DNA from 2 places in the Streptomyces herbicida genome. Region 1 is predicted to be linked to the other one. Evidence: riboswitches for the same ligand, from Rfam matches in the RefSeq annotation. Region 1 holds a riboswitch; the other holds the start of a gene.
The links. Region 1 has a riboswitch for cyclic di-AMP ahead of Q8A52_RS07870 (C40 family peptidase). Riboswitches for the same ligand answer to the same signal wherever they lie in the genome.
Positions count from the first base shown of each region.

Region 2: it holds a riboswitch for cyclic di-AMP, as region 1 does, so the genes downstream of both, Q8A52_RS04105 (transglycosylase family protein) here and Q8A52_RS07870 (C40 family peptidase) in region 1, are expected to answer to the same signal.

Region 1 covers NZ_JAUYWJ010000003.1:165,571-169,996, forward strand. Annotated here, with positions in the region: gene Q8A52_RS07855 (C40 family peptidase) at 1-71, opposite strand, end outside; gene Q8A52_RS07860 (hypothetical protein) at 431-784, shown strand; gene Q8A52_RS07865 (tellurite resistance/C4-dicarboxylate transporter family protein) at 791-1,759, opposite strand; gene Q8A52_RS07870 (C40 family peptidase) at 1,906-3,129, opposite strand; cyclic di-AMP (ydaO/yuaA leader) riboswitch at 3,138-3,309, opposite strand; gene pcrA (DNA helicase PcrA) at 3,574-4,426, shown strand, end outside.
Region 2 covers NZ_JAUYWJ010000002.1:90,227-94,652, forward strand. Annotated here, with positions in the region: gene eno (phosphopyruvate hydratase) at 1-586, opposite strand, end outside; gene Q8A52_RS04105 (transglycosylase family protein) at 1,000-1,668, opposite strand; cyclic di-AMP (ydaO/yuaA leader) riboswitch at 1,673-1,841, opposite strand; gene Q8A52_RS04110 (transglycosylase family protein) at 2,025-3,032, opposite strand; gene Q8A52_RS04115 (cytochrome P450 family protein) at 3,214-4,426, opposite strand, start outside.

The DNA of each region.
Region 1 (4,426 bases):
GCGATGGTCACGGCCGTGCGGGCGGTGTTGCCGCCCAGCGAGCGCTGCCGGGGCTTGCGGTGCACTGCCACCTGGACCGTCACGTCCTTTCGTACGACCTGGCCGGCTACGTGTCCGGCGGCGGCCTGCACAGGGGGAGCCGGCCGCCGCCGGACCTTTCTCGGCGGGGGTGGCCGACTGCCGCCCCTGGCCCGGGCGGCGGTGGGGAGCCGGTCACCTGGTGGAGGACGCTAAACCTGACGGTGTCGGCTCGGTGACGTCATGTATGGAAGTGCCCGCATCGGACTCTGCGGTGACCGTATGTGAGCGTGATCGGGGGCCGGGGCCGCCGTCTTCACGCAGTGCGATGACCGAAGCGGCGGTTCCGTGGTGCACGGGGGCGGTGGGGTGCTATGGGGCGCATATATGCGGGGGATTAGGCTCCGGCCTCATGGACGTACTCATCCATCTCTTCGTCGGCCTGCACATCATCGGCATCGCCGCGCTCCTCGGCGGTTTCCTCACCCAGATGAAGGCGATGGGCCGGGGCACCGCCCGCTTCGTCCCCGCAATGCTGCACGGCGCGCTGACCATGCTGGTCACCGGCGTGATCCTGGTCGGCCTCAACCAGGCCGACGGCCACCACGTCAACACCATCAAGATCGGCGTGAAGCTGGCCCTGCTGATCGTGATCCTCGGGCTCGTCTATGTGAAGCGGGACGAGGAGACGGTGGACAAGCGCCTCTTCGGTCTGGTGGGCCTGCTGACCACGGCGAACATCTTCATCGCCGTGCTGTGGACGTGAGCGGGCTCAGCGCGCGGCCCTGAACCCGGCGCGGGCCGACCGGACCGCGCCGGCGGCGACCGTGAGCCAGACGGCCACGGAGATCCACACCAGCACCCGTCCGGGCCGTTCCAGCCACAGGATGCCGAGGGCGGCCGCGACGGAGAGCGTCGCCGTCGCCGTCATCCCCATCGGGAACACCGTCGCCCAGCGGCGCACGTCGAAGCGCAGCCGAGGGCGCGCCACCTCGGCGGTCAGGAGGACGACGTAACAGGTCAGATCGAGGACGAGCAGCACGATGGTCGTGTCGCGCAGGACGCCGAGGTTGTCGTCGTCCCACAGGTACAGCCGCGCGCTGTCGGCGGAGATCAGCTTGGCACCGGCCAGCGCCGAGATCGCGAGCGCGCCGCCCGCGATCCACTGGTCCCCGGGTCCCTCGATCACCTGCCGCACGTCGAAGTGGGCAAGGGCGAACCCGTAGAGCACGAGCCCCAGCCAGAACAGCACGAGCGCAGCGTGGGCGAGCCATGCCGTCGCCTCGGCCGCGGCGAGCGTGGCGGCGAGCACGGCGAGCCCCTGCGTGGCCACGCAGCACAGGAACACCGCGCCCGGCATGCGCCGGTGCCAGTGCCGTACGACGAGGAACAGCAGCACCGGCCAGAGCACCGCGCACAGCGCGAGCAGCACCTCGGCCAGGCCCTGCCGGCCCAGTGCGGAGAAACGGGTGCCCAGCACCGCGGTCGCGGCGACGGCGGTGAGCGCGCCGGGCGTCCGCGCCTCGGCCACCCAGCGCCTCCGCTGCCGCAGCAGCCCCACGGCGAAGTCCACGGCCAGTGCCAGCCAGGCGACCGAGGCCATCGCGAGGGCGAACAGGGACAGGGCCTCGTAGCCCGCCAGCTGCAGCCCGACCGACACGATGCCGGTCGCCATCACGGCGGCCCCGGCCGTCGGCGGGCGCCGCTTCCACCAGGCGCGAAGGGGTGAGGAGGCGGGCATGGGCCCGATGCTAGGGAGCCGTGCGCACCTTGCGAGCGGGGCACGCGCGCGCGTGCCGGGAAAAACGCGCGGGTGCGGGACAGGGTCGCGTGCGCCTCGGGTTCACATCGGCCGCGGCGCTCGCGCCCCTGCCCCACGGTGGTCTCTCACGCCGGCCGCACCACGCTGTGGATGATCGACTCGCCGCCGTAGTAGATCGACTCCTCGCGGACGTAGGCGCCGGGCTTCGGGGCGTGGATCATCATGCCGTTGCCGATGTAGATGCCGACGTGGCTGATGTCGTCGTAGAAGAAGATCAGGTCGCCGGGCTCGGCGTTGGTGAGCGAGACCGTGGTGCCCACGTTGACCTGGTCGTAGGTGGTGCGCGGGAGGCTGACGCCCGCCGCCCGCCAGGCGGCCGAGGTGAGGCCGGAGCAGTCGTAGGAGCCGGGGCCGGTGGCGCCCCAGACGTACGGCTTACCGATCTGGGCGCGGGCGAAGGCGATCGCCTTCTCGGCCTTGGTGGTGTAGGAGGAGTCCGAGGAGGAGCCGGTCGAGCCCGTCGAACCGGTCGACCCCGTCGAACCCGTCGAACCCGTCGAGGTGGACGAGCCCGAGGAGCCCGAAGAACCGGAGGAGCTCGAGGAACTCGCGGCGGCGGCCTTCTTCGCCGCTTCCGCGGCCGCCTGCTTCTTCGCGAGCTCCGCGGCCTTGCGCGCGGCCTCCTCCTGCTTCTGCTTCTCGATCGCGGCGAGCCGGGCCTTCTCCTGCGCCGTCAGCTTGGACAGCAGCTCGCGAGCCGAGGCGAGCTTCTTCTGGACGGTGGCCTTGGCGGTCTTCAGCTCGTTCTGCGACTCGGTCAGCGTCTGGAGGCTCTTGGCGGCCTCCTGCCGCTTCTTCATGGTCGCCGACTGCTGCGTGATGTAGTCGTCGACCGCGCCCTTCTGCCGCGAGGTCATCCGGCCCATCAGCTGGGTCTGGTCGAAGTAGTCCTGCGGGGAGTCCGAGAGCAGGAAGGTGGCGGTGTCGGGCGCGGCGGCCCCGGTCCGGTACTGGGCGGCGGCGAACGTACCCAGTTCCTCACGTGCCTTGTTGAGCTTGTCCGTGCGCCGGGCCACGTCGTCCAGCAGGGAGTCGACGCTCTTGCGCTGACTGCCGGACTTCTCCTTGGCCGCGTTGTACTTCTCGGTCGCCGACTCCGCCTGGCGGTACAGGTCGTCGACCTTCTTCTCGACCTCCTCGATGCTCGGCTTGTCGCCGTCGGCGGAGGGGGTGGCATTGGCGGTCTGGGACAGCAGAGCCACGGAGGTGAGCGCGGCGGTGGCGATGGCGGGGGTGCGTATGCCTGTTACCAGGGCACTCGCGGGGCGCGACTTGCGGTGCGACGCCAAGGGAGGCGACTCCTTCCACGTTCCGCCTACCGAGTTAGCTGTCGGGTTCGGGCGGGTGGTTCGGAAGGGTTGCCCTACGGCCCTTGCTCCGGAGGGAGGTTGGGCCGATTCACCCCAAGGTCGGTTGGGTCCCCGGCTCCGGCTGCCGTGGCGGCGCACCGGACTCGGCGGAGGCCGCGCGGTCCGGCGACGTTCGCCGGTGGGGGTCGTACGGCCCGCCCGAGACGGTAGCCAACTGGTGTGGCCCGTGTGAAGGTTGATGGGCGATATGCCCGATACATTTTTGTGACCTGAAGGCAGAGTTCCGCCCGTGTGACAGCATGCTTCCGGAGCGTGAGACAGTTGTCCGGCTCATGCATCGGGAAGATCCCCCGCGCGCGGGGCCGGTCCTGTTTTCCGGGGCGGCGGTCGATTGTCGGTGGGGCACCCTAGACTCGGAGAGCGATGAGCAGCCTCTTTGACGACAGCTTCCTGGCGGACCTCCAGGCCCCTCACGGGCGCGAGGAGGAACCCCCGCCGCCGCCCGAGGACGATCACGCTCCGGAGCCGGTTCCGGACGATCTGTTCGGTGGGAAGTTCGACGTGCCTCCGGACCGGGACGCGTACTACCGCGACGGCGCCGCGCGCCCGGTGATCGACGCCGCAGCGCTGCTGGAGGGGCTGAACGAGAACCAGCGCGCGGCCGTCGTGCACGCCGGCTCCCCCCTGCTCATCGTGGCCGGCGCCGGATCCGGCAAGACCCGCGTGCTCACGCACCGCATCGCCCACCTGCTGGCCGAGCGGAACGTGCACCCGGGCCAGATCCTCGCGATCACCTTCACCAACAAGGCCGCGGGCGAGATGAAGGAGCGCGTCGAGCACCTCGTCGGCCCCCGCGCGAACGCGATGTGGGTGATGACCTTCCACAGCGCGTGTGTGCGCATCCTGCGCCGCGAGAGCAAGAAGCTCGGCTTCACGTCGTCGTTCTCGATCTACGACGCCGCCGACAGCAAGCGTCTGATGGCCCTGGTCTGCCGCGACCTGGAGCTCGATCCCAAGCGCTTCCCGCCGAAGTCCTTCAGCGCCAAGATCTCGAACCTGAAGAACGAGCTGATCGACGAGGAGGACTTCGCCGCCCAGGCCACCGACGGCTTCGAGAAGACCCTCGCCCAGGCCTACGCCCTCTACCAGTCGCGGCTGCGCGAGGCGAACGCCCTCGACTTCGACGACCTGATCATGACGACGGTCAACCTGCTGCGCGCCTTCCCGGACGTCGCCGAGCACTACCGCCGCCGCTTCCGCCATGTCCTCGTCGACG
Region 2 (4,426 bases), on a different contig from region 1:
TCAGGACCTTCTTCAGGGTGTGGTACACCTCGGCGCCCCAGCGCAGGGCCTCGGAGAAGGACTCCGCGCCGATCGGGGCGATCATGAACTCCTGGATGTCCACGTTGGAGTCGGCGTGCGAGCCGCCGTTCAGGATGTTCATCATCGGCACCGGCAGCAGGTGCGCGTTCGGGCCGCCCAGGTAGCGGAAGAGGGGGAGGTCGCTGGCCTCGGAGGCGGCGTGGGCGACGGCGAGGGAGACGCCGAGGATGGCGTTGGCGCCGAGCGAGCCCTTGTTGTCGGTGGCGTCCAGGTCGAACATCGCCTGGTCGATCAGGCGCTGCTCGGTGGCGTCGTAGCCGACCAGCTCCGGGCCGATCTGCTCGATCACGGCGAGGACGGCCTTCTCGACGCCCTTGCCCAGGTAGCGGTTCGGGTCACCGTCGCGGAGCTCGATGGCCTCGAAGGCACCGGTGGAGGCGCCGGACGGAACGGCGGCACGACCCGTGCTGCCGTCGTCGAGGCCGACCTCGACCTCGACCGTGGGGTTGCCTCGGGAGTCCAGGATTTCCCGGGCTACGACGACGTCGATGGACGGCACGAGCATCTCCTTCTTGGGATGTGACGCTGGAAGTGCGGGGCTGGGGTGCCTTGCGACTAGAGCCTAACCGTCCCGGGGGCATCGGCCACCGACCGACCGTCCCGTGGACAGGGTTCGACCGTACCCATTGTTCCGGCTCGAAACAAAGGCGGGGTGGAGAACGGCTCGAGAAACATCGCGAGAAGAACGCGGCGAGAGGGACGGCTCCGGCGGAACGGCACGAGCACAGCGGCCCAAGCACGAGCACAGCGGCCCAAGCACGAGCACAGCGGCCCTGGAACAAACCCCGCCCCGGCGCGTACGGGGGAATACGCACCGGGGCGGGGAGACCGTGGGGACGGGGGGGGGCGGGCCCCACGTGCCCTCCACTGCGGGGAGCACGGTGGGGAGCGGCCTGTGATTCGGCTACCAGGCGCCTGTCACTTCAGGTGCAGCTGCTGGCCCGGGTAGATGAGGTCCGCGTCCTGGACGATGTCCTTGTTCAGCTTGAACAGCTTCTGCCAGCCGCCCTTGACCTTGTGCTTCTGGGCGATCGAGCCGAGGGTGTCGCCCTTGACGACCTTGTACTCGCCGTCCCCCTTCTTGACCTTCTTGCCGGTCGGGGTGGTGACGGTCTTGGCGGCCGGGCGCTGGGCGGAGCGGGAGGCGGCCGGCTTCTCCGTCGAGCGGGTGGCGGTGCTCGAGGAGCTCGCCGCGGCGCCGCCGTAGGGGGCGCTGGACAGGCCCGTGCCGCAGACCGGCCAGGCGCCCTTGCCCTGGGCGGCGAGGACCTTCTCGGCGATCTCTATCTGCTGCGCCTTGGTGGCCTTGTCCGCGGTGCCGGCGTACTTCGTGCCGCCGTACGCGGCCCACGTCGACGCCGAGAACTGCAGACCGCCGTAGTAGCCGTTGCCGGTGTTGATCGACCAGTTGCCGCCGGACTCGCACTTGGCGACGGCGTCCCACTCGGAGGCAGTGGCGGCGGCGGCGGTGCCGGAGGCCATCAGCGGGGCGGCGATGGCGGCGCCGGTGACACCGGCGAGCGCGATGGCACGCGTGGCCTTGGCCTTCGAGGGACGACGGTGCTTGCCCTTGACGGAAAACAGCATGGATGGATCCCCTCACCGACGCCTGCGAGGTGAGCTGTCGGGTTCGGGCCGGTTGAGTTGCCCGGCCACACCTCCACTGGGAGGCGTGGCTCCACCCCTAGCCGCTCCGGCTCAACTGCCCGGCGCGGCACTTACCTTGGGTCCCCCGCTCCTGCCTACGGCGCGTGACGCGACGACTGTTCCCGTGCGGCCGCTGGCAGGACTCGGCGTTGCGACAGCCGGGGCTCGTGGTGACGAGCGGACTCGACCGTAGACACGCGATCCGGGGAATTTCAAAGACGATCAGGGCTTCTGAGACTCATCCCACACTTTCACCAAACCGGACATTAGGCGTGAAAGTGGGGCGTCAACTCCCGCTACTTTCCGCCGTTTTCGGTACCGACGTCCAGGGTCTGACCGGCGGTGATGTCGTTCGGGTCGGCGCCGATGGCCGCCTTGTTGGCGGCATAGAGCGCACGCCATCCGCCGTCGACGTCAAGGGAGTCGGCGATGGACACGAGGGTGTCGCCGTCGCGGACCGTGTAGGTACGCGAGGCGTGACGGCCCACGGAGGCGGAGTCCTGACCGTTTGCTGTGCTTTCGTCCGCACTGGTCCCACGGTGACGACCGCCCCCGACGGCGCCGGTGTCGACCAGACTCCAAGACCCGCCGTTCTGCCACGAGTTGTCGGAGTCGCCCGATTTGGGGGCTTCTGTGGGTGCATCGCCGCTCCCCTGCGAGTCGCCCGAACCCGCAGAATCCGACTTGTCCGACTTAGCGGAATCCTCGCCCTTGTCCTCGTTCTTATCGTTGTCCTTCGCCTCGCTGTCCTTGTCGGCGCTTGTCGAGGGCGAGGCCTCCTCCGAGGAGTCCGACTTCGAAGGCGAGTCGGACGAGTCGGACGAAACAGAGGAGCCGGAGGAGCTCGAAGAATCGGACGAGCCAGACGAGCCAGACGAGCCGGACGAACCGGACCCCGAGACGCCGGTGTCGACGTCGACCGACCCGGAGCTCGCGGTGAGCCCGGAGAGCAGCGCACAGGTCGCCCAGGGCTTAGTGCCCCGGTCGGCGAGAACCTTCTCCGCGACGGCTATCTGCTGCGATCGGCTGGCCTCGTCCGGGCTGGAGGCGTACTCGAGGCCGCCGTACTTGTCCCAGTCGTCCTGGGACATCTGCAGGCCGCCGTAGTACCCGTTGCCGGAGTCGGCGCTCCAGGAGCCGCCACTCTCGCACTCGGCCACCTTGTCCCATGTGGTGCCGTCGGCCGCGTTGGCGCTCGCGGCACCGAGGAGCGGGATGGCGATGGCGGAGCCGGTCACTCCGGCCGCGACGAGGATGGCCGGAGCCTGACGGGGGCGACGGTGACGACCGTTCCCGGAGAGCATGCGGAAGCCTTTCGTGCGACAGCGATGACCGGCGCGGCACAGAAAGCCGACGTACCGCGCTGTCGACTGAACGTATCCACTGACGATCACTTGTCACAAGTTAATGCCGCGTAGATCACGTGAAGATCACATAGTTGATGATTCATCAGATCCGAGCCGCAGCAGGCCGCACTTCCCCCACTTACCGGACGGGAGTGAACTCCACGGGCAAAGTGCGCAGTCCACGCATGATGAGCCCGCCACGCCACCGCAAATCGGCCGGATCCACCGCAAGTCTGAGGTCCGGGAGGCGGGTGAGGAGGGTGGCGAGCGCGGTCTGGCCCTCCAGCCGGGCAAGGGGGGCACCCAGGCAGTAGTGGATGCCGTGGCCGTATCCAAGGTGTTGGTTGTCACGTCGGCCGAGGTCGAGAACGTCCGGATCGGCGAACCGCTCCGGGTCCCGGTCGGCGGCGGCGAGTACCACCAGGACGGGGTCGCCGGACGCGATGTCCTGCCCGCCGATGGCGAGTGCCTCCGTGGCGAACCGCCAGGTGGCCAGTTCGACCGGTCCGTCGTAGCGCAGGAGTTCCTCGACGCCGGTCTCCAGGAGGTCCCGTTCGTCGCGGGCGAGGGACGCCTGGAGACGGTGCCGCTGCTCGGGATGATTGAGAAGGGCGTAGGTGCCGTTGCCGATGAGGTTGACGGTCGTCTCGAACCCGGCGAACAGCAGGATGAAGGCCATCGCGGCGGCCTCGTTCTCGGTGAGGTGCTCGCCGTGGTCCGAGGCACGGATCAGCCCCGAGATGAGGTCCTCGCCGGGAGCGGGACTGTCGGGCAGGGCCGCGCGCTTCTTGTGGATGAGCTCGGCGAGATAGCCCCGCATCTTCTTGACCGACCGCGCGACCCCGCCGCGCGGCCCTCCCCCGTGCCGGATCATCATCCCCGCCCAGTCCCGGAAGTCGTCCTGGTCCTCGCGCGGAACGCCGAGCATGTCGCAGATGGCGTAGATGGGGAGGGGAAAGGCGAACTCGTGGATGAGGTCGGCGGTTCCCTCGGCAGCGAACCCGTCGATGAGCCGGTCCGTCAGTTCCTGTACGCGCGAGCCGAATTCGGCGACCCGGCGGGGCGTGAACGCCTTGCTGACCAGTCGGCGCAGCCGGGTGTGGTCCGGCGGGTCGATGTTGAGCAGATGCGTCATCAGCTCCGCCTTGCGCTCACCGGGGATGCCGGTCTTGCCCTTGGCGTGCGCGGGCTCGTCGTGATGCGCGGGGTTCTTCGAGAGCCGCTGGTCGGCCAGAGCCTGCTTGGCGTCGGCGTACCGGGTGACCAGCCAGGCCTCGACACCGCTCGGGAGTTTCGTCCGGTGCACGGGGGCGTGCTCGCGGAGCCAGGCGTAGGCCGGGTAGGGGTTGCCG